DNA from 4 places in the Cytobacillus sp. Hm23 genome. Region 1 is predicted to be linked to each of the others. Evidence: predicted binding sites of a transcription regulator. Region 1 holds the regulator's gene; each other region holds the start of a gene.
The links. The regulator Rex, encoded in region 1, represses fermentation and respiration genes when NADH is low (regulators of the CRP and FNR family bind a similar motif). The targets are predictions, from matches to a motif close to TTGTGAAATATTTCACAA.

Region 2: a site for Rex is predicted at 5,646-5,663, ahead of pflB (formate C-acetyltransferase). Genes of this name have one in related genera too.
Region 3: a site for Rex is predicted at 4,791-4,808, ahead of ACSVDA_RS15980 (cytochrome c oxidase subunit 2A). Genes of this name have one in related genera too.
Region 4: a site for Rex is predicted at 5,842-5,859, ahead of qoxA (cytochrome aa3 quinol oxidase subunit II). Genes of this name have one in related genera too.

The regions. Positions count from the first base shown of each region.
Region 1 covers NZ_JBPXRQ010000061.1:5,593-13,625, reverse strand. The annotation lists gene ACSVDA_RS23150 (ABC-F family ATP-binding cassette domain-containing protein) at 1-721, opposite strand, end outside; gene ACSVDA_RS23145 (hypothetical protein) at 1,083-1,298, opposite strand; gene moaC (cyclic pyranopterin monophosphate synthase MoaC) at 1,320-1,805, shown strand; gene ACSVDA_RS23135 (redox-sensing transcriptional repressor Rex) at 1,838-2,476, shown strand; gene ACSVDA_RS23130 (twin-arginine translocase TatA/TatE family subunit) at 2,575-2,751, shown strand; gene tatC (twin-arginine translocase subunit TatC) at 2,769-3,521, shown strand; gene ACSVDA_RS23120 (DUF2161 domain-containing phosphodiesterase) at 3,675-4,430, shown strand; gene ACSVDA_RS23115 (YdiK family protein) at 4,585-4,779, opposite strand; gene ACSVDA_RS23110 (CPBP family intramembrane glutamic endopeptidase) at 4,783-5,541, opposite strand; gene groES (co-chaperone GroES) at 6,427-6,711, shown strand; gene groL (chaperonin GroEL) at 6,811-8,033, shown strand, end outside.
Region 2 covers NZ_JBPXRQ010000036.1:14,541-22,573, reverse strand. The annotation lists gene ACSVDA_RS18760 (ABC transporter ATP-binding protein) at 1-147, shown strand, start outside; gene ACSVDA_RS18755 (lanthionine synthetase C family protein) at 192-1,583, shown strand; gene ACSVDA_RS18750 (GNAT family N-acetyltransferase) at 3,154-3,648, shown strand; gene purU (formyltetrahydrofolate deformylase) at 4,139-5,038, shown strand; gene ACSVDA_RS18740 (YjcZ family sporulation protein) at 5,127-5,357, opposite strand; gene pflB (formate C-acetyltransferase) at 5,722-7,968, shown strand; gene pflA (pyruvate formate-lyase-activating protein) at 7,974-8,033, shown strand, end outside.
Region 3 covers NZ_JBPXRQ010000026.1:15,683-23,715, reverse strand. The annotation lists gene ACSVDA_RS16000 (ATP-dependent DNA helicase) at 1-547, shown strand, start outside; gene ACSVDA_RS15995 (carboxypeptidase M32) at 631-2,151, shown strand; gene ACSVDA_RS15990 (b(o/a)3-type cytochrome-c oxidase subunit 1) at 2,280-3,929, opposite strand; gene ACSVDA_RS15985 (cytochrome c oxidase subunit II) at 3,929-4,399, opposite strand; gene ACSVDA_RS15980 (cytochrome c oxidase subunit 2A) at 4,418-4,564, opposite strand; gene ACSVDA_RS15975 (chemotaxis protein CheX) at 5,062-5,574, opposite strand; gene ACSVDA_RS15970 (dynamin family protein) at 6,451-8,033, shown strand, end outside.
Region 4 covers NZ_JBPXRQ010000063.1:429-8,461, reverse strand. The annotation lists gene ACSVDA_RS23240 (amino acid ABC transporter substrate-binding protein) at 1-822, opposite strand, end outside; gene ACSVDA_RS23235 (hypothetical protein) at 1,357-1,581, shown strand; gene qoxD (cytochrome aa3 quinol oxidase subunit IV) at 1,937-2,239, opposite strand; gene qoxC (cytochrome aa3 quinol oxidase subunit III) at 2,243-2,845, opposite strand; gene qoxB (cytochrome aa3 quinol oxidase subunit I) at 2,829-4,811, opposite strand; gene qoxA (cytochrome aa3 quinol oxidase subunit II) at 4,801-5,793, opposite strand; gene ACSVDA_RS23210 (globin domain-containing protein) at 6,374-6,760, shown strand; gene ACSVDA_RS23205 (serine hydrolase) at 7,112-8,033, opposite strand, start outside.

The DNA of each region.
Region 1 (8,033 bases):
AATTAGTTCGAGATATTTCGTATACTTGTGTAACGACTTTATCAAGGAAATAACGGTCATGAGATACGATGAGAATAGCTCCTGGATAGCCGAGTAAATATTGCTCCAACCAAGTAAGTGTATCAATGTCAAGGTGGTTAGTAGGCTCATCTAGTATTAATAAATTTGGCTTTGCTAATAATAGCTTCCCTAGAGCAAGCCTCGTTTTTTGACCACCACTTAAAGATGATATAGGTGTTGAGTAATTAAAGCTTGAAAACTGAAGTCCGTGTAGAACAGCTCGTATATCAGCTTCATATTGATAGCCACCTTGTTCTTTATATTGAATTTGTAAATGATCATACTCTTTTAATAGTTTGTCGTAATCTGCCTTGTTTGACATTAGGCTTTGATTGGACATTTTTTCTTCTAGTTTACGTAATTCCATCTCCATTTTTTTTAACGGTTCAAACACGGTTAACATTTCTTCCCAAATAGATAAGTCCGAATCTAAGCCACTATGTTGTGCTAAATATCCAATAGAAATGTCTTTCGGTTTCATGACGCTTCCGCTATCATGAGACATGTAACCTGCTATTATTTTCAATAAGGTTGATTTACCAGCGCCGTTACGGCCAACGACAGCTATCCTATCTTTCAATTGTACTTCTAGCTTTATATTCGATAAAATAAGATCAGATCCAAAATATTTTGTGAGCTGATTCACTTGTAACACTATCATGTTAGTTCACCTCTGTTATAATAGTTTTAGTGTATCTTAAAATGTATGAAATGAGCAATATTCTTTCACTGGATTCCAATGTTTACTTATCTAAGGCTTGAGAAGTGCTTATTTTTAACAATAGTTTATCTTGGTTTGTATGCGCTTTCTTATTAAAGACATTTTAGGCTTAGCTTTGATATCATGTACGATGTATAGGCTCTTTTCGTAGAATTTTTGCTATTGACAGTAATTTAGGACAGCAAAAAATGAATTTATGCAATTGACCTCATTTATAATGAGGAAAAAGCTACAACCGCTAGGTTTATACGTATTTTTTCTTAAAACGAATAACAGCAATTAATGCGAGTAAAGCCTTGTACTAAAACATAAATAGGATTACTAATAGTATTTGTTGCACCTTTTCATCATTAAAACTATAACAATAGGCTAAATTATTAGTTACAATTGCCACACCACTTACGAAAAAGCCATTTACTAAGAAGGTGATAGAAACGGCCTTGCCTTGGATGTACATATAGTTTTCACGCCTTGTTAAAGTAACGACAGGATTGTAAAAATAGTGTAGTATAGTCATATTGAGAGGTGAAAAGCAACAGTGTCTTCATTTACACATTTTAATGATCAAGGTAGAGCAAAGATGGTTGATATTTCTGAAAAGGGCGAAACATTAAGAACTGCTATAGCGAGATCAAGTATCTCAGTTAATAAAGAAATTTATGAACAAATTATTCATTCAAAAATAAAAAAAGGGGATGTTTTAGCTGTAGCTCAAGTGGCTGGTATTATGGCTGCAAAAAAAACATCAGATATTATCCCGATGTGTCACCCAATTAGTTTAAAGGGTGTCGATATCACATTTACATGGGAAGAAGAAAAGCAATTATACAAGCTTATTATTATCGTAGAAGTTAAAACGAAGGGTAGTACAGGTGTTGAAATGGAAGCTTTAACTGCTGCTAGCACATGTGCCTTAACTGTTTATGACATGTGTAAAGCAGTTGATAAAGGTATGGTTATTGGTCCAACTTATTTATTAGAGAAGACTGGTGGAAAGAACGGAGACTTTATTAGAGAGCAGTGAATGAATAGCTGTTTGAATGTGGGGGAATAGAAGTGAATAACGAACAAACAAAAATTCCACAAGCTACTGCAAAGCGTTTGCCATTGTATTATCGATTCATTAAAAATCTTCATGCTGCAGGTAAGCAGCGCGTATCTTCTGCTGAATTAAGCGAGGCTGTAAAAGTAGATTCAGCAACAATACGTAGAGATTTTTCGTATTTTGGTGCTTTAGGTAAAAAAGGGTATGGTTATAATGTTAATTACTTATTAACATTTTTTCGACAAACACTAGATCAAGATGAACTGACAAAAGTGGTGTTAATCGGGGTCGGGAATTTAGGTACTGCATTTTTAAATTACAACTTTATTAAAAATAATAATATGAAAATTGAACTTGCATTTGATGTTGATGAACAAAAAATTGGCTCTACAGTTGGAGATGTTCCTATTTATCATATGGATGATTTAGAAAAACATATTACCAAAGATGTAAGTGTTGCCATCTTAACTGTACCTGCACCAGTTGCTCAAGGGATGACCGATCGTTTAGTAGAAACAGGTATCAAGGGTATTTTGAATTTTACACCAGCTCGAATTAATGTACCTGATCATATTAGAATTCATCACATTGATTTAGCAGTTGAGTTACAATCTTTAGTATATTTCCTTAAAAACTACCCAACTGAATAGTAGCTCTACTGGCATTGTGGTCGTTTGCATGATCATCGAGTTATAATAACAATATATGCTTTATAATGATAGATCAGGAAAATTATTTGTAATTTATGATGGAGGTGAGACCAATTAACATAGGAATTGGAAGTCTTATATTAATTTTAGTGATCGCACTCGTTATCTTTGGTCCAAATAAGCTTCCTCAATTAGGAAAAGCTGCTGGAGACACACTTAGAGAATTTAAGAGAGCGGCACAAGACATTGCAAATGAAAATAATAAAAAGAAGTAACATTAGGATGAGAAAGTATGAATGATAGTAAAGAAATGTCTGTATACGATCATATAGGAGAGCTAAGGAAGCGTCTAATTATCGCAGTCGTTTTCTTTGTTGTTGCTACAATTGGAAGCTTTTTTTTGGCAGAGCCAATCATTGTCTATTTACAACAGGCTGATGAAGCAAAAGAGCTGACGATGAATGCATTTTCCTTAACTGATCCAATAAAAATTTATATGCAATTTGCTTTTATTATAGCTTTTGTAATTACTGCACCAGTTATTTTATACCAGCTTTGGGCGTTTATTAGTCCAGGTCTATATGAAAAAGAGCGGAAAATCACTTTAAGTTATATACCAATTTCAGTGTTACTATTTTTAGGTGGGGTTTCATTTTCCTATTTTATTCTATTTCCATTTGTTATTGAGTTTATGACGAGGATATCTGAACGCCTAACGGTTAATCAAGTTATTGGTATAAATGAATATTTCCAATTTCTATTTAAAATCACTATTCCATTTGGAATATTGTTTCAGCTTCCTGTCGTTGTGATGTTTTTAACTAGACTTGGCATAGTCACGCCTATGTTTTTAGCGAAAATAAGAAAATACGCATATTTCGTTTTACTAGTTATAGCAGCATTTATTACGCCACCTGAGCTCATTTCACATCTGATGGTGACGATACCTTTATTTATTCTATATGAAATAAGTATCTTTATCTCAAAAATAACCTTTCGGAAAGTGGAAAAACTAGAACAGGAACTCATGACTGAGAATGAGTAACAACCATACAATAATCATAACAAAGTTAATCAAAGTGAGTTTTTACAAATTGTAGAGGCTCACTTTTTTCATTTAGTATTTTCTAGCGGTTATTTTGTGAGTATATGCAAGTATAAAGATCGTATTAGTATCTTATATTTAAGTATTGAATAAATGAAGAAAGTAATGATGTTAATGAACAATAAAACAACAAAATTGTATGAGGTTGATTTATATAAACCTATTCAAGACCATTTTATAGAACAGGGGTATGAAGTATATGGAGAAGTCAATCATTGTGATATAGCAGCTATAAAAGACGATGAGCTAGTGATCGTGGAGCTTAAGCTTAATATAAGTATAAAGCTGTTAATACAAGCTACTAAAAGGCAGCGTTTATCCGATCAGGTGTATATTGCCATCCCGAGGCCTACATATTCTTTGCGTTCTAAAAAATGGCAGGATATTTGTTATTTGGTCAGAAGGTTAGAATTAGGCCTTATGATTGTAACTTTTAAAAATGGTACTGCACAGGTAGAAATCATTATAGCCCCAGCTGACTTTGATCGAAAAAAAAGCATGCAACGCAGCAAGAAAAAGAGAGATTTACTTTTAACTGAAATGCAAGGCAGGCATCGTGACCATAATGTTGGTGGAAGCAAAAATCAAAAAATCATGACGGCGTACAAAGAAAACTGTATTCATATTGCTTGTTGCCTCGAACGTTTAGGTCAGTTATCAACAAGTGATCTTCGCCAAATGGGAACCGGTGATAAAACTGTATCCATTCTTAATAAAAATTATTACGGCTGGTTTGAAAGGGTGCGAAGAGGAACTTATTCACTTAGTGATAAAGGCAAGAATGAGCTAACTTCATATCCACAACTTGTTCACTATTACGGTGAATTAATAACAAATAAGCTTGGTTGATACAGAGAAAGGTATTTTGGGTAACTCATATGTATTTAGAGAAGAAAAGATGTCCCGAACATATGCCTGTATTCGTGCTAAGCTAAAAGCAACAATTAATGTGAAATCAGCCATAGAATAAAACAACCTTCCTATTAACTAGGAAGGTTGTTTATTATTTTATATTTTTTAGTTTGTTATGAAAGATAAACATACGAATAGCCACTCCAAAATCAAGGGTGGCTACAAAAGACAATATGAGAGTGGGGAAATTCCAAATTGTTTCTTGAGCTGATTGAATTGCGAGATATGTGAAAACGATTCCTATAAAACTATATATAAATCCAAAAAATAAAGGTGAGCGGCGCATATGTTATAATCCTCCAATAATCGACTGCATTTGTTCCAGTTGTTGTCGCATTTGTTCAATGTCATCCTTGTAGATAGTTTGTATTAAGACCACAAATGTATTCATTGAAACGTGTGCAATAATAGGTACGAGTATTCTTTTTGTTTTCACATAAAGAAAGGCAAAAGTAAATCCCATTGAACTGTATATGAGTATGTGCTCTGGCTCACCATGAACTAGGGCGAATATGACAGAACTAATAAGTGCTGATATCCAAAAATTATATTTCTTATACAACGAGCCAAAAATGATCTTTCTAAAAATGATTTCCTCTAATATTGGTGCGATGATTGAAGTGACAATAATGAATAACGGGACCAATTCAAAAATTCCGATAAGCACTTCAGTATTTTCTGACCCTGGATTAATTCCAAGTAACATTTCAATATTTGCTGCTAAAGATTGTGCAAATAAAGCAAGGAAAATACCTGCGATTGACCAGAAAATAGCTTTACCAGTAGAGGGGTAATCTTCAGGAATCACTCTGTTAATCATATCTTTTTTCATAATGAAGAGGATAATCATTAATCCGAGGATAAAGCTAATTACAGCCCAATAACCAACCCTAATGACTAGCGCAATATCATTAGAATGAGCATCCTCGCCTACACCTAAAATTTCTAATAATGGCACACCTAAAGTCGCTGAAAATTGGACAATAATATACGCGATAATTACATACCAATAATGTCTTTCGAACGGTGGAAATATTTTTTTAATCAATAAAATAATCTCCTTTAAATGTTTGTTCATGCTGCTTTAATTTTTAATAGTATTTTGCTATTTGGGAATGTCTTGTTCCCCTTCGCAGCTTTTAGAGGTCACCATGTCATTTTATCAGAAAGAAAAATCCCTATTCAAATGATATACCTTAATGATTTGACATTGTTAGCCTATATAACGATTTTCATCATAGTTGTCCGATTAAAATATGCACTAATAATGTATGTCCGATATACACGGGTTAGTACAATACTTACCGTATTTTATCACAGTATTCTAACATACTCATGTATATTATGTTTTTTATGTTTATTCCTACGTATTTGTGACATAATTTTAAAGGGTTAAATGATAAAGGTGTTTACATAAGAAGGTATACATTTTATTTCAATCATGTAAAACCTACTTAGCGTTCCAATACACCAATACATCAACTATTAACTCTAAAAGATCATAGACGTGGGCTGTTTTTGATTTAAATAATGTTTTTCGCACTAAGCAATTGCTAAGTACTTAACTAGAGTTATGGCATCTTCTTCTGTAAAGCGATGATAACCGTATAAAACACTTTTTCTATGCTGGTATCAATAGCGGCAAAGATTACGAAAAGAGTCTTTCTATATTGAAGACTATGACAAGAAATAAAGCCAACATAGTTGCTCTAATTGTGTAATAAAAAATAGGACGAATGTCGTGGTTATACAAGGGAGAACTTGTCTATTTATGGGGTATATATGAAATTAGGAATTTTTTTCTGCTTTAGACTTGCAAAAACATTTGAGATTCATTAATATAATAGTTGTGTTAGCACTCAAGTATAGCGAGTGCTAATAGAAGAATATTGAACAATAATACCATTTAAATTATTTGAGGAGGTTGTTTCACTTGTTAAAGCCATTAGGTGATCGTGTTGTTATTCAAATTGAAGAAACAGAAGAAAAGACTGCAAGTGGTATCGTATTACCGGATACTGCAAAGGAAAAGCCTCAAGAAGGAAAAGTTGTAGCTGTTGGTTCTGGTCGAGTACTAGACAGCGGTGAGCGTGTAGCTCTTGAAGTAGCTGTAGGTGATAGTATCATCTTCTCAAAATATGCTGGTACTGAAGTAAAGTCTGACGGTAAAGAATACTTAATCGTACGTGAAAGCGATATTTTAGCTGTACTTAGCTAATTTTATCCACCTTTGTACTTAACATAATGTGTGATGTTCAACAGCATACGGATTGAACATTATTTAATAGATTAGGAAAATTTGAGGAGGTAAAACAATATGGCAAAAGATATTAAATTTAGCGAAGAAGCACGCCGTTCTATGCTAAGTGGTGTAGATGCACTAGCTAATGCTGTAAAAGTTACATTAGGACCTAAAGGACGTAATGTAGTATTAGAGAAAAAATTTGGTTCTCCATTAATTACAAATGATGGTGTTACAATTGCAAAAGAAATCGAATTAGAAGATGCATTTGAAAACATGGGTGCAAAGCTAGTTGCTGAAGTAGCTAGTAAAACAAATGATGTAGCTGGTGACGGTACTACTACAGCAACTGTTTTAGCACAAGCAATGATTACTGAAGGCCTTAAAAACGTAACTGCTGGTGCAAACCCTATGGGCGTTCGTAAAGGAATTGAGAAAGCTACTAAAGTTGCAGTTGAAGAGCTTAAAGCAATCTCAAAACAGATTGAAGGTAAAGAATCAATCTCTCAAGTAGCTGCAATTTCTTCATCTGATGAAGAAGTAGGGCAATTAATTGCAGAAGCTATGGAACGTGTTGGTAATGATGGTGTTATCACTATTGAAGAATCAAAAGGCTTCGCAACTGAATTAGAAGTTGTTGAAGGTATGCAATTTGACCGTGGATATGCTTCACCATACATGGTTACTGATTCTGATAAAATGGAAGCTGTTTTAGAAAATCCATATATCTTAATTACTGATAAGAAAATTGCGAATATCCAAGAAGTGTTACCTGTATTAGAGCAAGTTGTTCAACAAGGTAAACCACTATTAATGATTGCTGAAGATGTAGAAGGCGAAGCTTTAGCTACATTAGTAGTAAACAAACTTCGTGGTACATTTAATGCAGTAGCTGTTAAAGCTCCTGGATTCGGTGACCGTCGTAAAGCGATGCTTGAAGATATTTCTATCCTAACTGGTGCTGAAGTAATCACTGAAGACCTAGGATTAGACTTGAAAGCTACTACTGTTGCTCAATTAGGTCGTGCTTCAAAAGTTGTTGTAACAAAAGAAAATACAACAATTGTTGAAGGTACTGGCGCATCTGATAAAATTGCAGCACGTGTAAACCAAATTCGTACACAATTAGAAGAAACTACTTCTGAATTTGATAAAGAAAAATTACAAGAGCGCCTAGCTAAATTAGCTGGTGGCGTAGCGGTAATCAAAGTTGGTGCAGCTACAGAAACTGAATTAAAAGAACGTAAGCTACGTATCGAAGATGCTTTAAATGCAACTCGCGCAGCTGTTGAAGAAGG
Region 2 (8,033 bases), on a different contig from region 1:
ATCGTTTTGGATAAAGGTGTCGTTGTTGAAAGTGGCAATCATAATGAACTAATTAACCTTGGTGGTAACTATGCCCAATTATACAATTTACAAGTGTCTTCTTTTTTTGGGAAACAAGAGGGTATAAAGAAAGCATCTGTTAGTTAAAAGGAATGTAAGGACTACTGCCTAGTTTAAAAGGAGAGGTAATGATGAACAATACACAAGAATTGATTTCTCAACTAGCTAAGGAACATTATAAGCAGGTGGAAAATACTGTTCTTGATCTAGCTAAAAAGTTACAAAGCGCAGAAGTGATTGAAAATAAGTTATTACTGGAAATACAATCCCAGGAAGATGTATCGGATGAGAAAACCGATACATCTAAAGAATTGGGTAGTATTCTAGGGACGGGGTTAGCGGGAGGCTTAGCAAGTTTTGCTCTATTATTTGGTGAGTTAGATAGATACTATCCAGAGGGGGGGTGGGATCTGAAAGGTCATCAATTTCTTGTCCAGATTCAAGAAAAGCTACAAACTCAAGGGATTTTATCTTACTCACTATATGGTGGATTAGCGGGGATAGGGCTTGCTGCACATTCCTTATCTAGACAAGGCACTAGGTATACGAAGTTATTAAACACGATTAAAACACATTTATTATCTAACCTCCCTGACATGCTCGAGGATTTTACAAACAATTTAAAACAAGATAGCGTAAAAATGACAGATTATGATGTTGTCCAAGGTGTAGCAGGAATTGGACGGTATTTACTATTATATAAAGATGAACCAAATGTTTTAGAAGCTATACATGAAATAATCAAGTATGTGATAAGATTATCGAAATTTAAGGAACTGAATGGAGTATCTATACCTGGGTGGCATATTAAAAGTGAAAACCTTTTCTTGGAGAGTGAAAGAAAGAAGTTTACTAATGGAAACTTTAATGTAGGTTTAGCACATGGTATTCCTGGACCATTAGCCTTCCTTGTCTTAACAAAGAAAGTTGGTATAGAGATAGAAGGGCAAACAGAGGCTATTGAACGAATAGTCAATTGGCTGTTGGAATGGAAGAGAGAAGACGAATATGGTCCGATTTGGCCGTTTAACGTTTCATTTGAGGAATTAATGGATGGTAATTTACAGGGGAATCAACGGAGTATGGAAGCTTGGTGCTATGGCTCTCCAGGCGTGGCAAGGGTTATTTGGATGGCAGGAGAGGTGTTAGGAGTAGAATATTGGAAGGAAATTTCAGTAGATTCCTTCAAAGCGACATTTAGAAGACCAATGAGTCAATGGAATATAAATGCTCCTAATTTCTGTCATGGATATGCTGGGTTATTGCAAATTGCTCATCGGATGTATTTAGATTCTGGAGAAAAAGAGATATTAGACGGACGGAACAAGCTTATTAACAAAGTTTTGGGTATGTACAATACTGAGTTTCCATTTGGATATTATGATATACCTAAAGGAAATTGTGAACAACAGATTGTTCATAATCCTGGATTACTTGAAGGAGCAGCTGGTACCGCATTAGTTTTACTAAGTTTAATTAATGACAAACCTTCAGATTGGGATTCTATCTTCCTTATCGTATAATAATTATTTCCTATAAAAATACAGACCAATTTATAAGCATTGAAAAATATGTTCTATAAAAAATTGAAGTATTAAAAGGAGTGAGATACATGAAACAGGATATGTTTGATTTAGATTTACAAATTAATGTAGATAAGACCATAGTATTAAACTCAGATGGTCCATCTATGTCCGGGTGTACTTGTAACTCATGTTTGGTTTGTCCTACAGACAATTGTGATACTAACGATTGTATAACAAGATTTAGTAATTGTGGGTGTGGAACAAGCGATATATGCTGAAAATCTAAAATAATATTTTATTAATTTGCTAATTTAGTAATTCAAGGGTATTCTTATTTTTTGTTAAAGAATCTGCTCTATGGTGACTGTAACATATTTCTAAAAAAACTTGAATGGTTGGAAAGATTCATAAAAGGTAAGAAGTAAAAGAAATATATCATATTTCTTTTGCTTTTTTAGTTGTGGGTTGAGTTTAGTGATTTTGGTATGTTACATAAATATTTATATGAATAAATAGAGATGTTAGGTATTCCGGTTAGTGTATGTAGGGAAACTGTGATCGGTACAAAGCAATTTCAAGAAGTTATACTCCTTTTAGATACTCTAGTAGATTCAAAAGATCAAATATCATTGATCCCTTCACTAGGGGGGGGGGTTGGCATAGAGTGATATGAATGGAAAAACTAACAATGAGGTTTTTCAACTTATGATTCTACTCTTCCATCGCTAAATAGGGATGAACGTTCTATTTAAAAGCTTTTAAAAAGCTAGGGCTTGATCAATTGATAGTGCCGAGGAAGTTAATAGTTTATAAGTTTTTATATTCATAATGGGGTTTAATAGTTGCAAAGTTTTGTTGTAGGAATCTAGTATTATTCAAAATTCATCAGACACTTTAGTGGAACATAAGATGTTCATAATAATGAGAAAACGTTCATAGTGTCTAGTTCACACACAGAATTAGTATTATTGTCTAAAGTTATATGTTGAATAGGCAAATCAGCATTTCTTTTGCAACATTTCAAACATTGTTGTAAGGATAAAATGGATTGAAGGTCTTCAATCATTTTGATATAATTTTCTATATTTAATATGTATCTTCCATATAAAATGTTATATTTTAATCTTTTCAATTTTAGTAACAGTGCTAAACATGGGACGGGGGCCTTAGTCAGTAATTGGTAGTACCTTATAATAGTGATTGAAGATATATTAGGAGTATAATTCTTCAAAAAAAGAAGGGTTGTTACATATTTTAATGTATGACAAGAAAAAGGGTAGGTTAGTTGATTTGAATTTTCTACTAGTAATATTGAATGGTCAAATTGACTAAAGAACGAAAAAACCTATATGATAAAATACTTAATAACGGCCGAGAAAAAATGGTTTTATATATCCTCTTCATCACTTAACTATTTTTTACTGGAAGTTTCATATAATCATATTTGAAAAGGTGTAAAGCTTGCGGTTACAAACAAGAGGTTGAATAGAATGTGATATCAATCCAAGAAGAATAAGAATAAACAAAACTATGGATTTGTATTTTTATGATTATAAGGGGCGTTAAGATGATTATCAGACCAATTGAATTAAGTGATGCAGAAAACTTTTTACAATTAAATAAAAGTATTGATGAATCAGGATTTATGCTATTTGAACCAGGCGAAAAATCAATGACACTTGAGCAGCAAAGAAAAGCTATAGAAAATATTATAGCTGAAAAGAACTCTTTATTTCTAGTAGCAGAAGTAGAGCATAAATTAGTTGGATTTATGAACGCATTTGGAGGAAAAGTTAAACGAAATCAACATTCGGCATATCTTGTTTTAGGTGTACTTGATGATTTCCAAGGACGAGGCATAGCATCAAGTCTATTTAATAGTGCTTTCGCTTGGGCTAAAGATAAAGAAATATCTAGGCTGGAACTCACCGTTATAAAAGACAATATAAAGGCATTTAACTTATATAAAAAAATGGGGTTTGTTATTGAGGGTGAAAAAGTGAATTCATTAATCATAAATGGTCAACCTATGAACGAATACTATTTGTACAAGTTACTATAACACGTAGCCGCTATCTTTTACATGAACTTATCTATTAATAATAGTAACTACAATAATTCACAATTTGTACTACTGAGCATATAAGTGGATAAAACAAAATATAAGTAAAGCCATCGTTGAGTTTATTGCTCAATGATGGCTTTAATGCTTTTGTCAGGAGTTAGACTCCACGTAAAAAGATAGCTTCAATGAAGCTATCTATATATTATCACCCATTTCATTTTTAATACCGTTTCGTATTCATAATATCTCCGTGTAAGAAAGTTAACACGAACTCAACAAGAAATTATGAGTAGTTTATGTACGATGAATTCATAACAATAGCATATGTGTATATTAGCTAGGATCATTTTTAAAAATTGAAATAAATTGTTATGAAGTTATCCTTAAAAAAGTTTATAAACTGCCATTGTATTCTTTATTGAATTATGAGAATATAATAAAAATAATTAGGCATGTATAATACATGAATTAATAAAGGAGAAAGTGTATGAACAATTCGATACAGGAGATGCTCAATCAATATAGTGAAAAACAAAAGAATCGTGGCAGGCTTTTAATTAGTTGTGCAGACAAGCAAGGGATCGTAGCTGCAATTTCAGAGTTTTTGTTTAACCATGGTGCAAACATTATTGAATCAAGTCAATACTCTACAAATCCAGAAGGTGGGGTCTTTTTTATTAGAATTGAATTTGAATGTCCAGACTTACTGCATAAAGGGACTGTTATGAAAAAGGAGTTCCAAAGCATTGCTAATCAATTCTCCATGGAGTGGCAACTTACATTCGTTCATGAATTAAAGAAAACGGCAATTTTCGTTTCAAAGGAGCTTCATTGTCTCCAGGAACTTTTATGGGAATGGCAAAATGGTGATTTGATGACGAATATTGCATTAGTGATTAGTAATCATGAAGATGCAAGGGAAATAGTCGAATCTTTAGATATACCTTTCTATTATATCCCTGCAAATAAAGACAATAGGAAAGAGGCAGAAAGAACTCAGCTTCAACTGTTAAAAGAGTATGAGGTAGATCTGATTATTTTAGCTAGGTATATGCAAATATTGACATCAGATTTTGTTGAATCATATCCTAATCAAATTATTAACATCCATCATTCGTTCTTACCAGCATTTGTAGGAGCAAGACCGTATGACAGAGCATACCAAAGAGGTGTAAAACTCATCGGCGCTACATCCCACTATGTTACGAATGATCTTGATGAAGGACCGATCATCGAGCAAGATATTATGAGAGTAAATCACCGTGATAATGTTGAGTCTTTGAAGAAAATAGGTAGTTCTATTGAAAGGAGTGTTCTCGCTCTAGCAGTTAAATGGCACCTAGAAGATCGAGTGATTGTTTACAAAAACAAAACCATTGTATTTTAAGATAATTGTAGTAGCGTAACGTATTTGGCTACATATTAAAGTTTATGTTAGAGAGAGGTGAGAATCAGCACCTCTCCTTAAGATGTGATTAAATGGCTTTGACTACTGTTGCAAGTATGACAACCAGTAGAATAAATAACACAAGAATTAACGCAAACCCAGTACCCACTGAGTCTCCAACAAGGACAGGTTGACTGTAACTGGGTGCAGGATTTACACAACCTCTCTCGTAGCCATATCTATAGGTAGAGTGTCTAACATTAGGTACAGCCCCGTAGTTGTAACCAGTATATCCTTGAGCTCCCCCATAATTATGCATAAACTAACCTCCCTTTCTTCTCCATATATGTGTATGAAAGAATGGGCAAATTGTCTATAAGAATACAGATTATTTATATTTAATTGACGATACTCATTACAACATGTTTAGTATTTATTTGGTTTTAAGTCGAATTATGCAGATGCTACAATCTTTAATTTCTTCCCTATAATACAATTAATCCGTGAAAAAATTCACAATGTCGTCAATAACGATCCGTCATATACACCATATTAATAGTATAATTGGTAATAAATAAACAATTATTACTTATTTTCTGACTCTGAGTTGTGAAGTATTTCACAAATGAAATCGCTTTAATGAAAATTTAACGATAATAATGGAGGAAGTTATCATGGACAAAATGAGCACAATGATAAGAGAAACTGCATGGGAGAATTTTAACGAAGGGCATTGGATGCATGCCATTGATGTAAGAGACTTTATTCAAAATAATGTAACACCATATACAGGTAATGAAGATTTTCTTGCTCCACCAACAGCAAAAACATCTAGCTTATGGGATGAAGTTCTAGAGTTAACGAAAAAAGAACGAAAAAACGGTGGTGTACTTGATGTTGATACTAAAACAGTATCTACCATTACTTCTCATAGGCCAGGATATATAAATAAAGATTTAGAAAGTGTTGTTGGTTTGCAGACTGATGCACCACTAAAGCGCTCTATACAACCATTTGGTGGTATTCGAATGGTGAAGGACGCATGTAACGCATATGGATTTACGCTTGAACCAGAAGTGGAGAAAATTTTCACTGAGTACCGAAAAACCCATAACCAAGGAGTATTTGATGCGTATACTCCTGAAATGAGAAAGGCTCGAAAAGCTGGAATCATTACTGGACTACCTGATGCATATGGGAGAGGGCGAATTATCGGTGACTACCGTCGAGTAGCCTTATACGGTGTAGATCGTTTAATGGATGAAAAAAGAAAAGCCCATGCTAAACTTGAAAATGAGATGATGAGTGAAGCAGTGATTCGTGATCGTGAAGAAATTTCTGAACAGTTTAGGGCATTGCAAGAACTGAAGGATATGGCAGCTTCTTATGGATTTGACATTTCTAAGCCTGCCAAAAATGCACACGAAGCAATTCAATGGTTATATTTTGGCTATCTTGCTGCAATAAAAGAACAAAATGGTGCTGCTATGAGTCTAGGGCGCGTCTCAACATTTTTAGATATTTATTTTGAAAGAGAATTGAATAATGGAACGATGACTGAGTCAGAGGTACAAGAGACAGTTGACCATTTTGTTATGAAGCTACGGATGGTTCAATTTTTACGTACGCCAGATTACAATGAATTATTTAGCGGTGATCCAACGTGGGTCACAGAATCAATTGGTGGCATGGGCTTAGATGGACGTCCACTTGTGTCGAAAACATCATTTAGATTTTTGCATACGTTAGATAATTTAGGGCCAGCTCCTGAGCCGAATTTAACAGTATTATGGTCGACAGAGCTACCGGAACATTTCAAACGTTATTGCTCAAAAATGTCTATTAAAACAAGCTCCATTCAATACGAAAATGATGATCTTATGCGTAAAGAATATGGTGATGACTATGGGATTGCATGTTGTGTGTCTGCCATGAAAATCGGGAAGCAAATGCAATTTTTTGGGGCTCGTGCGAATTTAGCCAAAGCATTATTATATGCAATCAATGGTGGAATTGATGAAAAATTGGGTGTACAAGTGGGACCTGACTTTGAACCGATCAAAGCAGATATTCTAAATTATGAAGAAGTGTTTGAAAAATATGATAAGATGTTAGATTGGCTTGCAAAACTATATATGAATACATTAAATGTAATTCACTATATGCATGATAAATATTCATACGAACGAATTGAAATGGCTCTACATGATGAAGAAATATTAAGAACGATGGCATGTGGTATTGCTGGGTTGTCTGTTGTAGCAGATTCATTAAGTGCCATTAAGTATGCAAAAGTGCGCCCAATTAGAAATGAATACGGAATCGCTGTAGATTTTGAAATCGAAGGCGACTACCCTCAGTTTGGAAATGATGATGACAAAGTTGATTCAATTGCAACAGAGTTAGTTGAGAATTTCATGAATAAGTTACGCCAGCACCCGACTTATAGAAATTCATTGCCTACTCAATCCATTTTAACGATCACATCAAATGTGGTGTATGGTAAAAAAACAGGTACAACTCCTGATGGTAGAAAAGCTGGTGAACCATTTGCACCAGGAGCAAACCCTTTACATGGACGTGATAAAAAAGGTGCACTAGCTTCGCTGAATTCAGTAGCTAAGCTTCCTTACGATGACTGTTTAGATGGAATCTCCTGTACTTTTTCAATGGTTCCAAAATCTCTCGGAAAAGAAGCTGACACAAGAACAAGTAACCTTGTCTCGATTTTAGACGGTTATATGAGACAAGAGGGACATCATATTAATGTAAATGTATTTGAAAGAGAGCAATTATTAGATGCAATGGAGCATCCAGAAAAATATCCACAATTAACGATTCGTGTCTCTGGCTATGCAGTGAACTTTATTAAGTTAACTCGTGAGCAACAGATCGACGTCATTAATAGAACATTCCATGAAAGTATGTGATCAGCATGATAGGACGAATTCATTCAGTTGAAACTTGTGGTACAGTAGATGGACCAGGATTACGA
Region 3 (8,033 bases), on a different contig from region 1:
AATGAAGATAAAGATGCCAATCCTACAAGCCAATGACAACTTATTTCAGCAAAAGTTTACGTATACAATGAAAGAGCTACAGAAAACAAATGGAAGAGCGTTAATATTATTTAATAGTAAACACGATTTACAGTTATTTAAGGAACACTGTAGTGAGCAAACGGAATTTTCATTTTTATTTGAGGGAGATAGAGAAATTAGTGAACTAGTTTCAATATTCCAAAATGAAGAACATACTATACTTTGTGCGCAGCATCTTTGGGAAGGTTTAGATATACCTGGCCCAGCTTTGTCTAATCTTATTATTTGGTCGTTGCCTTATCCTCCAAATGACCCTGTGTTTAATGCAAAGCGTAAAGCAACTGAGGATCCCTTTTGGACAATTGATGTTCCTTATATGATGCTTCGACTACGCCAAGGAGTTGGACGGTTAGTTCGTTCTCATCATGATAAGGGTGTTGTGACAATTTTTTGTACAAGTGATATTGATAAGGAATTAATCACAAAGGTAGAAACAAATCTTCCTACTAATGTTACAAAATCTTAAGAATTTTTAAATGTAAGATTTAGAAGGATTTATTATAATTGTATAGAATTATAGTAAATGAAAACAGTTTAAGGAGGAACAACATGAATCAAGATATATTAAAACTAGAACAACAATTTCTAGATTATGTAAAAAAAATAATAGGCTATAATGAAGCTGTTGGTTTAATGCATTGGGACCTACGCACAGGTGCTCCAAAAAAAGGAGTGGCCCAACGTTCTGAGGTAATAGGAACTTTATCATCTGAAATCTTTGAAATGACTACTTCTGAAGAAATGGCTTCCTATATTGCGAAGCTCTCGTCACAAGGTGTCAAGGAGCAGCTATCTGAAAAAACTATTAAAACTCTTAAAGAATGCAAAAAATACTATGATAAGAATAAAAAAATACCTGCAGAAGAGTATAAGGAGTTTGTCATTCTTAAATCGAAAGCTGAATCTGTGTGGGAGGAAGCAAAAGCAGCATCAGACTTTTCTATGTTCCAGCCTTACCTAGAAAAATTAGTCGAATTTAACAAGCGATTTATTGAATACTGGGGTTATAAAGATAACAAATATGATGTTCTACTTGACGATTATGAGCCAGGTATGACAGTGGACATTTTAGATAAGGTGTTTCATGAAGCCCGTGAGCGAATTGTCCCATTAGTAAAAGAAATTGCTACAGCAGAACAGCCTAAAACGAGCTTCCTGTTTGAACATTTTCCTAAAGGTAAGCAGCGTGAATTTAGTTTAGCAATTCTAGAGCAATTGGGCTATGATTTTGAAGCTGGTAGATTAGATGAAACAGTGCACCCATTTGCGACAGGCTTAAACCCAGGAGATGTGCGCATCACGACAAAGTATGATGAAAAGGATTTCCGTACAGCGGTTTTTGGAACAATTCACGAGTGTGGTCATGCATTGTATGAGCAAAATATATCAACGGACTTAACAGGCACGCCTTTATGTTCAGGAACATCAATGGGGATTCATGAATCACAATCACTGTTTTACGAAAATTTTGTAGGACGCAATTATTCTTATTGGAAAAAGAATTATGATTTATTAAAAGAACATACTAATGGTCAGTTTGATTCTGTAGAGTTAGATGACTTCTATAAAGCTATTAATGAATCTAAGCCTTCATTAATCCGTATCGAAGCAGACGAATTAACATATCCGTTACATATAATGATTCGATATGAGATTGAAAAAGGATTGTTTAACGGTGAAATTGAAGTGAAAGACTTACCGGAAGTTTGGAATAATAAATATGAGGAATATTTAGGTGTACGCCCTTCAAATGATGCCGAAGGAGTACTACAGGATGTACATTGGGCAGGTGGAATGTTTGGGTATTTTCCATCTTACGCACTAGGGTATATGTATGCAGCCCAACTAAATAAAGCAATGCTTGTAGATATTCCAAATTTTGATGAGTTAATGGAAAAAGGGGAATTAGAGCCTGTTCGCGAATGGCTCACAGCGCATGTACATCAATTTGGTAAACTGAAAAAACCACTAGAAATCCTACAAGATGTAACAGGTGAAGGATTAAATGCAAATCACTTGATCGAGTATTTAGAAGAGAAGTATCGTAGAGTCTATCAAATTAACAGCTAATGTTAGTTTAGCACATTAAGTATTGCAAAGCCTCCTTTGTCATTTTACAAAGGAGGCTTTGCTATAAATAAAAGACATATAAAAAGCACCTTGTTAAATTACTTCACAAGGCGCTTGTTGTTACATTGTTACCATAACCTATACCCTTTTGAACCGACTGGAGCATTTTGAATCATGTCTATGAACGGAATTGTATAAGCAAATAATATTAACAAAACAGTAATTCCGATCCATAGTTTCCAGTTTTCAAGAACCATTGGTGTTTTTTCAGCATGCTCAGTAACCTCTGCAACTGGGAATTCTGTTTCACCTTTTGGTGCAAAAAATGCTAAATTAGTAATAATAATTAGTACTAAGATGATACCGATGAATAAGATAGAACCGCCAATTGCTTGCGCGATTTGATAAGGTATCCATTCCAGTGCTTGTTCTGAGCCACCGTATGTTGAATAGTCGGAACGACGTGGAGCACCTAGTAGCCCAGCAGCATGCATTGCTCCTGACATAAATGTCATCCCGATAGCCCATACAATAGTTTGAATGATTGCTAGTTTGTTCATAGCCTTCGTCATTACTCGCCCTGTAATGTGTGGGATTAACCAATAGGCTGCACCAAAGAACGTAAGTAAAACAGTTGTTGCTAATGTTAAGTGGAAATGCCCTGTTACCCATATGGTGTTATGGACAACTTGATTTAATTGATTACTTGCGTTAATTAAACCACCTGCACCAGCTGGAATGAAGAACAACATTCCTATAAACGGTGCAAAAAAGCGTGCATCTTTCCAAGGTAGCTTCTTAACCCAGCCGAATAACCCAGTTGCACCTTTTGACCGACCATACAATTCGAACGTTGCAAACATAGAGAAAGCCGTCATTAAGGATGGTATGACTACTAAGAATGTTAAAATGACTTGTAAAAACTTCCACGCTGGATCAATTCCTGGCTCTGTTAATTGATGGTGAAATCCAACAGGGATAGAGAATAGTAAGAATAAAATAAATGACATTCTAGCTAGAGCATCTGAGAAAATTTTAGTACCTAATACTTTAGGAATAACAACATACCAAATCATATATGCTGGTAACAGCCAGAAATATACGAGTGGATGTCCAAAATACCAGAATAATGTACGACTGACCAACACATCAATCGTTTCAACAATACCTAATGACCATGGAATAAATTGAACTAACACTGTAGCAGCTAAGCCTAATGTTGCTACTAACCACAATATCATGTTAACGATAGACATAAAGCTTAAAAGTGGACTAATCTCACCTGGATGTTGTTTACGCCACTTTCTGTAATGTGCAAACATAGCAAACCCAGCTACCCAGCTACCTACAACAACTAAAGTTAATCCTATGTAAAATCCTGGATGTGCTTTTAAAGGAGCATAGAATGTATAAAGTACTGATGCTTCATTTAATAAAATAAATACTGCGGCAATTGCTGTACCAATTGTCATCATCCAAAATCCGATCCAACCAGTTAAACGAACCTTATTGGATAATGCACCTGCTGTTCTACTTAGGCTGGCAAATTGAAAGCCGATAATAAAGAATGTAGTTAAAACAAGACCAAGTAATACGCCGTGTACAGTTAAAATTTGATAATAGCCAAGCCATGATGGGAGCGTAAATTTCCCAGAACGAACAAGGGTTTGTAATAATCCTGCTAATCCTCCGAGTGCTAGTGCAATAAATGCGACATAAATATGTGCCATTGCCAATTTTCCATCGCGTCGATCAACTTTCGTTTCAACAATACTCATTATTCAATCACCTCGATTGTTGCAGTCATACTAGTATGACCTATTCCACAATATTCATTACATAAAACTAAATACTCCCCAACTTCATCAAACGTAGTTGTTACTTCACTTATATACCCAGGTTCAAGCATCATATTTGCATTTGTACCTGCAATTTCAAAGCCATGAATAACATCTTTCGTTGTAGCTACGATTTTTACTTTCGCACCCTTTGGTACTTGTACTTTCGTTGGAGAGTAACTAAATGCAGAAGCAACAAAAGTTAATTGATATTCATTGTCCCCGATTTGTACTAACCCTGGATTATCAAATGGTGCTGTTTGGTCAACCTTTTCTGGATCAATTGTTGTTAAACAACTAGGAGGTTGGTTTCCTAAATAAAATGCGCTAATACCTATAACAGTTAAAAAGACAAGTAGAGTTCCAACTCCAAATAACAACCATATTTTTTCAAACTTGTGCATGTGCATCGACTAATTCCCCTCCTTCTATAAGCGGTCTACAAATAAAAAATAAACTCCCAACCAAGTAATGATTAGAAAGAAACCCAACAAAAATACTGAAGCTAACGCTCCTTTTAATGAAGGTTCACTTTCTATTTTAGTTTTTTGATTTTGAAGCTCAGTTTTCGGCATCTCTCTCACTCCCTTCGTTATTGAACAAATTTCCTATTATTACACTATTATCTTACTAGACTAATGTGTAAAATCCATACAGTTATTAGGGTTTCACAAATTGTTCATATGTAATATAAACACTATGATAATAGTGATAAACTAATTTATCAGTGATAAATATCACAAAAAATAAAAACAATTTGTGAAAAAAATGTGAAATAGTAAAAAGATTTGATGTGTCTGCTTGTGACTTTTGTCATAAGGAGATAGTTTTCGGGCTGGAAGTGAAATTAAATGGCTCTTTTCGTAAACTTTAATGCTACTTTTACTAAAAATGGACAAAAGGATGAGCATCATGAAAATTCAACGATTGTAAAATAGAAAAAATACCGCCATAACTGATTTAAAGGTGCTTATATCTTAGAACAAATAGCAACAACCAATGCGAAAACAAGCAATGAAAAACAAAAAACAATCGACTAAATGTCGATTGTTTTGCTTGGCTGTGTATTTGATTACATTTCAATCATTAAAATGATTTGCATTTCTCCCATTGTTTCCACTTGAATAGGAACTCTAAAGGCTTTTTCGAAGCCATAGATCTTTGTTTGACCAACTAACACTGTAGGAGGTGTAATATCAATATTGATCCCTTTTTGAGAAAGTTGTGTAGACAAATTACCTGCAATCATATTACCAAACTCGCCTGTAAATGATTCAAGCATTTCTCCCTCAAGAGGCATACCGAACATGATTTCACCAACTCCACCAAATACAGTTGGGTTTCCCTCTATTATTAACCTTCCTCTTATATCCCCAGTTATACCAATTAATACGCCCATTGAGGATTGCAGTAACGGTTGAGTGAATAACGCTGGTTTATCAATTGTTACATCTATTGGTACTACTGTTTTAACTACATGAATTGTGCTGTTTAAAACACCTGTTACTTTTGAACTTAATGTGGCCAAACTGAATTCACCTCCATCATTTATTTCAGGGATTGTAATTGGGTAAAATATACCCATTACTATTTTACCTCATAATATTGATTTGTGTAATGACCTATACTGTTATTTAATAAATTTAATAGATTTCCTCGTACAATTCCAATAATTGTGTGCTGAACGTTATGATTTTTAGATTTATAATAATAATGCACAACAACAACTCCTTTAAAACGTTCGACTTCTCCAAACAGGGGAAGTCCTTTTTATTTGAAATCCCCTTCACAATGATCATCTCTTTCATTAGTAGTAAGAGTTACACACATTTAACTAGCGTTACATAGCTTGATTGAATAATTCGTTGAAATTGTTCAAAACATTTCTTTAGATGCCTTATCTTTGTAATAAAAGGAACAAAATTATATGAACGATGTTCATCTCCTTGTTTAACAGCTATTACATGTTTGGCTTTTTCGAAGAGCTATATACGTATATATGTAATGCTCAAGGTACTTGTTATTTGACACTCTTTTTGTAAACTATGCTGTTATATATACAAAATTAAGATAGTAGCAGTCTTATGTGATTATGATTATGTTAATGAAGAAAAGATACTAAGGAACTAAGCTAAGAAAGAAAATAAGTTATTTCATCTTATGAGTCAACTTATAAATCGATCAACTAGATTAGTATTAAATCAACGTTTACATAGCTCGTTCTAAACATGACTACAAAGCATGTTCCTTGCAAAGCCAATAATTTCACTACCTATTTCATATGAGGCCAGTTAAGAGATGGGAAAATATATGTTCAAATGATATGACTTTAGTACTATTTTAAAATCGTTATGGCGCTGGGGTTTTTCTGAATATTTTATAGTTTTACTATGAAACATCCTATTTAATATTGTAAAATAAGAAAATAACTAATCAGTCAGAATGTTAAGGGGTATTGTATATGGGGCAAACAGGGGTTAAGAAGTACACAACTCAAAATATTACGAGCGGATTGTTCGATATTTATCATAAAATTAATGGTGAAGGTGATAGCCAAACCGCGTCGAAAATTGTGCAATTAATGAAAAAACTTCAAAGTGATGAATTTACCATAGGTTTTTGTGGCCATTTCTCAGCAGGGAAGTCAAGTATGATCAATGAATTAATAGGTGAACAGCTATTGCCTACTAGTCCAATTCCCACAAGTGCCAATCTTGTTAAAGTAAAGAGGGGAAACAAGTATGCACGGGTTTACTTTCATAGTGGTGAAGTGGTGCAATATGAAGGTCCGTATAATTATGAACTTGTAAAATCTCTTTGTAAGGATGGTGATTCAGTCGCATCTATTGAACTTAGTGTTGAAACAAATTCCATTCCATTAGGGGTATCAATTATGGATACTCCTGGGATCGACTCAACTGATGATGCGCATCGTTTGGCGACTGAATCAGCTCTTCACATCGCAGATACGATTTTTTTTGTAATGGATTATAACCATGTACAATCAGAAGAAAATTTTCTGTTTGCAAAGGAATTAAAGGATCGTGGAAAAGAAGTATATTTAATCATTAATCAAATTGATAAACACCAGGAACAGGAAGTTAGTTTTTTTGATTTTGCAAACGGTGTAAAAAAATCTTTTTTAAATTGGAAAGTTGAAGCAGATGGTATATTTTACACTTCTTTAAAGAAAAAGGATCATCCATTAAATGAATTAGCTAGCGTCAAGAAGTTGTTACAGGAAAAAATCAACGAAAAGGATAGCCTCCTCGTAACAACTAGTTTATTAGCGGCTGAAAACTTACTAAATGAACATTTGCAATATTATGTAAACAAAACTTTAGATCGGCAAAATATATTTGAAAAAACTCTTTCTCAGTTACCTGCAAATGAACGAGAAGATCTTCTATCAAGCATAAATAATGTACAACTAGAAATCGATGAGAAACAACAAGCATTGGAAAGTGCAGAGCTAAATTGCAAAAAGGACATACAGGCTATTTTAGATAATGCATATCTTATGCCATATTCTACTAGAGAACATGCAAGAGCATTTATTGAAGCTAGTCAAGCTGATTTCAAAATAGGATTATTCAGCCCCAAAAAGAAGATTGCAAAAGAACGGGAAGATCGCTTAGGTGTACTGTTTGAAGATATAAAAGATAAGATTTCTTCACAACTGGAATGGCATATTAAAGATTATTTTTTAGAATTCTGTAAAAAACAGGATATTGGGGAAGATGAATTGACTAGAGACATTCAAACTTTCTCCATTACACTAGAACCTTCTATGTTGGAAAACATATTAAAAAAAGGAGCAAGATTAACTGGTGATTATGTCCTGACATATACGAATGATGTAGTTCAAATGATTAAGAGAATGTGCCGCGATGACACAAATGAAATTATTAATAACATAATCATTGAGTTGAAAAAGCATACAAGTACACAAATTGATATGTTACAAAATATTCTTAAGCAGCAGAACAATTTGATGGAAGCTAAATCAGGGCTTGATCAATTGGTATCGATGGAAGAGAGACA
Region 4 (8,033 bases), on a different contig from region 1:
AAACCATTTCACTGAGATTCTTTCATACGAACCATCATCAATCATTTCAGCTAAAGCCTCATTTACGGCTTCAACAAGTGTTTCATTACCTTTTCTAAATGTTAGTCCACTTTCGCCAGCGTCTTCAGATGTAGCTACAATTTTGATTGGTGCATCAGGACGTTGCACTTGAAAATCTAGAACTGAAAGCTTGTCGTTAATCGTTACATCTACACGTTTAGATGTAATTAGTTCAATTGCTTGGTTAAATCCTTCAACTCCTACAAGTTCTGCTCCATTTTCCTTTGCAATATCAGCATAGTTACTAGTTAAGGATTGAGCTGCTTTCAGCCCAGAAATGTCAGCAAAGTTAGCTACTGCATCGTTATCTTCACTCGTTACTAAAACAGCTGCAGATGTGATATAAGGATCAGAGAAATCATATTTTTCTAAGCGATCCTCTCTAATTCCAACTTGATTTGCAATCATATCAAATCGTTTAGAATTTAAGCCTTCAAACATAGCATCCCATTGTGTTTCTAGAAATTCTGCTTCTACCTCTAAGCGCTTAGCAACTTCCTTTGCAATCTCTACATCAAAACCTGTTAATTCACCACTATCATCATGAAAAGTAAATGGAGGGTATGTTCCCTCTGTTCCAATCTTTAATACGCCATCTTCCTTGATTTTTTGTAGAAGATCGGTTGTTTCTTCGTTAGTAGCTTCATTGTTTTCTGTATTTCCACTACCACTCGTTCCTTCATTTTGTTCAGCTGTTCCACATGCAGCTAGAACGAGAGTTAGTCCGAATATGAATGTTAAACCTAATATAAGCTTTTTCATTTTTAATCCCCCAGTAATTTTATCGGATTTTAATAATATGTTAATTAAGTATAGCTAGATTTCATCTTTTGTCAACGGATTTGAATTATACAGACTTTTCGAAACACATATTATTATTTCCATTGTTTAATATTTTTATTTTACAAAGACTCTTTTCGTAAACTTTGTTGGTATTTTTATTAAATATGGACAGAATGATGAGCTTTATGATGCTCATATATTTCCACGAACGTTAGGTGTAGACGTGCTTATGTCTAAGTCGCTTTTTTCGTAGACTTTTTTGTTACTTGGAGTGAATTTCGTGGAATTGTTAATGTTAAGTTGCCACGAAAGTAACTAAATGTTTGCAGGTTTTGTTTGCCAGCAGAAATACACCATTTATATAACCAAGCGTTGCTGTATTATTAGATCAAATCTACTCACTTATTCGATATCCCTTACGTTCTTTTTCGTGAATTAACATATTTATTCCTAAAAAAAGTTTGACAATTTTGTGACAAAAGATAGAATATTCTTATAAGGGGATGAAAATATATGAAGAAAAAACCACTTGAGTCACTATTGTTTATGAAAAAAATAACAAGTGTAGGATTAATATTAGGGTGTATTGTTTTTTTATTTAGTTTTTTTGTAAGCGGTATCAAAGGTGATTACGTATTATCAATAGGGCTTAGCATTATGATATCTTCAATGATCCTTTTCGGGTTTGGTCTTAGTTTAAATCTCATGGAAGCCGTAAGTGATCGCAGTACCTCTTAATAATTTTAATAGTCATTTTTAGATAGTAATACCAATCATTTAGCCATTTACGATGCTCACATATAATAAAGGGTCAGACCTTACTCTATATCTCGAAAAGCATGCTAGGTAGTAGCAAACCTAGTATACCGATATAGAATATAAGATCTGACCTTTTTCGTTATGTTTATAAAGTTAATATTGTTAGAATCTAGTGTCATGAAGACCCGTGCTATTCAGTAATGATGTTGATGAAAGGCTGTTTCTTTTCGTACTAAGAATGATGGATTTCATAGAAAGACCCAACTTACTGCCCATTTTAGTAACAGTAGTAAAAGAGCCTTATGAAAAAGCCTTTAACTAATTTGGCTAGTCATTAATGTGCTGCATGGCCTGCTGTCAACACCCAAATAGAGCCTACAACAATAACAACAGCTATAAAAACTCCATAACCAATATTAATAATGTTAGCCTTCCCATCTTCCCCTTCGGTCATATGCATAAACATGAACAATTGTAGCCCTGCTTGAATAACTGCTAAAGAACCGATGATCCACATAATTACATTAAACGATAAGTTCGTTTTAAGAGCTACTCCCGTAGCTATAAAGGTTAGTACGATGGAAGATATGAAACCTAATACGTGCCCAGTAGGAAAACGATTTGTTTTACTTGCCATAAATCACACCATCCCTTTTAAATACACAAATGTGAAAATAAAAATCCAGACGACATCTAAGAAGTGCCAGTACAAGCTAATGATGAATGTTTTTCTAGCAGTAACAGGTGTTAAGCCTCTTCTTAGTAACTGTATAATAATGATCGTTACCCAGCCGATTCCAACCGTTACATGGAGTCCGTGTGTACCTAGGAGCACGAAGAAGCTTGATAAGAAAGCACTCGTTTGCATCGTAGCACCTACACTAACATAATGGATGAATTCAGTAATTTCCATGTATACGAACCCTACGCCAAGTAATACTGTAATAATAAGCCATGTAAGCAGGCCTTTTAGGTTTTGTCTTCTCATTTCAAATATGGCCAATCCGCAAGTAAAGCTACTCGTTAATAGCAATAAAGTTTCAATCATGACATCCTTAATTTGAAAAATATCTTCGGGTCCTGGTCCACCTGCTGTACGTCCCCCCAGAACACCGTATACCATAAACAATGTAGCAAACAAAACAATCTCAGCACCTAAGAAAATCCAAAAACCAAAAATATTCATACGATCTTGCTCTGTTTGATATTCAAGTGGTAAGGAAGTATCAACCTTTGCTGACATGATTGTTCACCTCTTCTGCTTTATTTCTCCAAGATTTTTCAGTCTCTTTTATTTCTTTTACAGGTATATGATAACCATCGTTATAATCAAACGAACGAATGATCAGCCCCGCGAAAATACCCACTGCCGCTATTGCTGCAGCAATATGCCATTCAAATACGAGGAAGAATCCTGCTATACCGAAAACAACAGCCATGTAAAATGGAAGCCCTGAATTGCTCGGCATATGAATTTCTTCAATCTCATTATCCTTCAGATCTAGTCCTTCTTTGTTCTTCTTCATGTGCCAAAAAACGTCCAATGATTTTACTTCTGGTAGTTTTGCAAAATTATAGTATGGTGCTGGCGAAGCTGTTGCCCATTCTAATGTTCTAGCATCCCACGGATCATTTGAAACATTGCGATCAGCATGGCGTATGCTCCAATAAATGTTATAGCAGAATACAGCAAATCCAATAGCAAGTATGGCTGATCCGATCGCTGAAACTAAGAACAGTGGTGCAAAACCTGATTCTACTGAAAAAGTATATGAGCGTCTTACTGCACCATCTAACCCTAATAAAAACATTGGGAAGAAGGTTAAGTTAAAACCAATCACAAATAACCAGAAATGATATTTTCCTAGTCTCTCATTTAGCTTAAAGCCAAAGATTTTAGGCCACCAATAATATAGACCTGCAAATACGGCAAACACGACACCAGGTATTAATACATAATGGAAATGAGCGACAAGGAACAAAGTGTTATGGTACTGATAATCTGCTGCTGCCATCGCAAGCATAACCCCAGTTACACCACCGATAACAAAGTTTGGCACAAATGCTAAAGCCCATAACATCGCATTAGTAAATTTAATTCTTCCTTTTCTCATCGTAAATAACCAGTTAAATATCTTTACACCTGTGGGTACAGCAATTAACATCGTTGAGATAGAGAAAAATGAATTAACTGCTGCTCCGACACCCATTGTAAAGAAATGATGGACCCATACAAGCATACTCAAAAATGCTATACCGACAATTGAGAAAACCATAGATTTATAGCCAAATAGCGATTTTCTTGAGAAGGTTGCGATTACCTCTGAGAAAATACCAAAGGCAGGTAATGCTACAATATACACTTCTGGATGTCCCCACAACCAGAACAGATTTGCCCATAGCATATCTGATCCACCAGCAGACAATGTAAAGAAGTGAGTACCATACAAACGGTCAAATGTCATCAAGCCAAGTGCAACTGTAAAGATCGGAAATGCGGCTACGATAATGACTGATGTAATGAAAGATGTCCAAGTAAACATTGGCATTTTCATCAATGTCATACCTTTTGTTCTCATTTTTAGGATCGTGACAATAAAGTTGATACCTGTCATTAAAGTACCAATACCCGCAATTTGAATTGCAATGGCATAATAATTGTTTCCGATACCTGGACTAAATTCTTTACCAGCTAGCGGGAAATACGATGTCCAACCTGCATCAGGTGACCCACCTATGACAAAAGATATGTTAAATAGCATAGCGCCACTAAAGAATAACCAGAAACTTAAAGCATTTAATTGTGGAAATGCTACGTCCCTTGCTCCAATCTGGAGAGGAATGATCACGTTCATTAAACCGATTAAAAACGGCATAGCCATAAACAAAATCATGATCACACCATGAGTTGTAAATATTTCATTATAATGTTGAGCATCTAAAAATTCCATTTCAGGTCTAGATGTTTGGACTTTCATCAACAGACCATCCATACCACCACGGAAAAACATTAGTACTGCTGATAGGATATACATAATACCTATCTTCTTATGATCGACTGTTGTTAACCATTCAGTCCATAACCAGCGCCATTTTTTCAAATAGGTTACGACACCTATTATTCCAACCATGGTGAGTAAAATTGCAATTTGTGATCCGAGAATTAAAGGATCACCTGTTATAAAAAACTCATCCCATTTAATGCCCACCGTGATCACCCCCGTTTGTTTCTTCCATGTTCATATCATCATCTTTTTGAGTGTCAGTAGAATCATTTTTATAGTTGTCTTCTTCTGAGAATATCTTTCCTTGATAGCTATGATTCTTATATAATTCAGGATTTGTATACGTTTTAGAGTCCATATCAGCATGGTTAACCCACTCTAAGTGAGTATTAGAATATGTTAATCTACCTAAATGTGTTGGCAAAAGAAGCTCTTCATACTCCTCCTCAGTTAATTTAGGAGCCGTTTCCTGCACTTCCTTTTTCCACTCCTCGTAGTCTTGTGGCGTCTGTGCTAATACTTCAAATTCCATTTTCGCATAACCCCGTCCATTGAAGTTCGTATTTCTACCTTCAAAAGAACCAGGATTATCTGCGACAACAAATAAATCTGTTTCCATTTTATTCATTGTGTATATTTGTCCAGCTAAAGCAGGCACCCAAAATGATTGCATCGTTGAAGCTGATGTTAATTTAAAGTGAACTGGTCTATCAGCTGGAATATTTACATAATTAACTGTTTCAATTCCATCTTCTGGATAGCTAAAAATCCATTTCCAGTCGGCAGATGTCACATGAATGACAACTGGCTCTTGATCTTCGTAGCCTTCTGGAATTTTTTCAAGGTCATACAGTGTAGTTACCGTAGGAATTGTTAGAGCAACAAGAATAAGGACTGGAATGGCGGTCCAAATAATCTCTAGCAAAGTACTACCGTGTTCTTCAGGTGGTTCATAATCCATATTGTCTGGTTTTTCTCGATATTTCCAGACGATATATGCAAATAAACCGAACACAACAATAACAATTAAAAGCATCCATAAAATTGACTGATTAATTAAGTTAGCGATACTTCGTGCTGCAGGTCCTTGTGGATCAAGCACAACCAAATTTGTTTCACAACCACTTAGAAACAACACTGGGAGAGTTGTTAAAAACAACAAGACAAGTCCCTTGTTAAACTTCATGTTAATTCACCCCAAAAGTTAAGTATACTTACTAAAAATATCGTGAATATGTTCATTTCTTCACAACCGATTGTTCGGTTTTTCACAAACTTTGCTAATCTATATCAATAAGAACATTAACACTGTGTAAATAATGATAACATGATTTTATGAACACTTAAGTCTGTAATTGTGACAAAATACGCAAGGAATTTACTGGAGAAACTACATTTAATTTCACCATGATATTTAAAGTTATTTTACCGATCCTAATTTTCCTGTCATGCCTATTTTCGCAAATAAAAAATGTCCATTTTGGCTTGATATGACTCTTCTAGTAAGAGTGAAATGGATAGATGCTACTTGATACGAAGCCTTTGTCACAATATTCTAACCCGTTTTTTTTAGATGAAATTCGTACCGAAAACAACAATCACTGTGAAAACGTTATGATTTATAAAATCAACGTTCATCATCTAAAACTTATATACTCTGTAGTGATTCATATCACTAAATCACGTATTATCAATTGGTATAGTATTAAAGTAAATAAAAAAAAAACTTACACTATCATGTGTATTTTATAAAGTTGGTGGATTTTATGAACAAAGGTATGCATTCACTCTATGAATTAATTGGTGGAGAAAAGACTGTTCAACGTCTTGTAGATGCATTCTATCCAAAGGTTTATGCAAACAAAGATTTACAACCGTTGTTTAGTGGGGATATAAATGAAATAAAAAGAAAGCAACAAATGTTTTTAACACAGTTTTTAGGTGGACCCACCCTATACAGTAATGAGTTCGGACCACCTGCTATGCAGCATCGCCATCTACCATTTGAAATTACTCCTGTCAGAGCTCAAGCTTGGCTGAATTGTATGAAAGAGGCGTTTGAGGAAACGAAGTTAACTGGACATGCTGCCGACATGTTCTACGACCGACTGAGACAAGTGGCAGCAATAATGGTAAATACACATACCGAATAAACCTGAGTTTTTGTGAATGAGATGGAATTTAACCTCCACATACTTCGCAAAATCTATCTCAGAAGCATACTCAAAGAATGTTGAATAATAAAATTAAGCTGCTACGCAATGTAGCAGCTTAAGAATCCCATATATTAGTCCCAATTAGTAGCCCTAACACCATAAAGCTTGCGATGAATAGTGTCACAGATAATTCTTCCATCATGAACCCCCATTATGTACATTAATCATATTTATTACGTGCTCATAAAGTACTTTACTTCTATTTATATTAAGGTTAGCACGAACTATCATAACTATTGGCAGGGAAATTCAAACGTTTTATGTCAAAAATGTGAAAATTATTTGAACCTATTCATGTTTATTTGTAAGTGTTTTAATTCTATCTCTCAATTGACTGTCACGTAAAACTGATAATTCGAACTCATTTAAACTACTTGAAAGTTTAATTGATTCATAGATATTTAATTGATTAAAAAAGATGGCTAGCGCTGTTTGATTTCCATTTTTATCAGTCGCATATAGGGCTTTTGTCAATATATATAGGGTTGAACCACCTTTATGCCCTGCATGTTTCAACCATTGTTGATTAGCTGGATTTTCCATTAATCCTTCCATTACAGGATGTAATTGCTCTTGTACTTCAGCTGAAAAATATGCACGACTATTTATCTTTTCCATAATATGTGCATAGTCAAATGTTGTAGATGTACTAAACCGCTCTGAAAACATTCGATCAAAGTCACTATCATGCCAAGTTGAAAGATCTGCTTTTTGTTTATAAATGCTCGCATCATTACTTTTTAGCTTATTATGTATTTGATTAGCTAACTCTTTCCACTCTTCTGAAGGTAACTCTTTAAGCGTTTCTTTCACTTGTTGGAGTTCTTTTTTGCTTGTTATTCCTCCATAGTTATTAACCATTACTTCGTAAGGAATATATAAACTAGATACGAATGGATAGATTTCTCCATGATTATCTAGTCCCAATTTTTTTAATCGGTCATTAATTTGATATAATCCAAGCTTCATCATCAAAAATTCTGTATTTGTATTTGAACTAAACTGTATCATACCTTTTACAATTTCTTTAAGACTAACAGTGTCGTTTTGCATTAAGTCTTGTTCTTTCATATGCTCTAGCCAAGCATTGTGGGCACCTCCATCTGTATTGGGAACATAAAATTTTTCTAGCTCACTAATCTGTACAGTTTCATTTGTTTTGACTAAACCTTCAGCTGTTTGTTCCGCATACTCTATAGCGATAATCGTT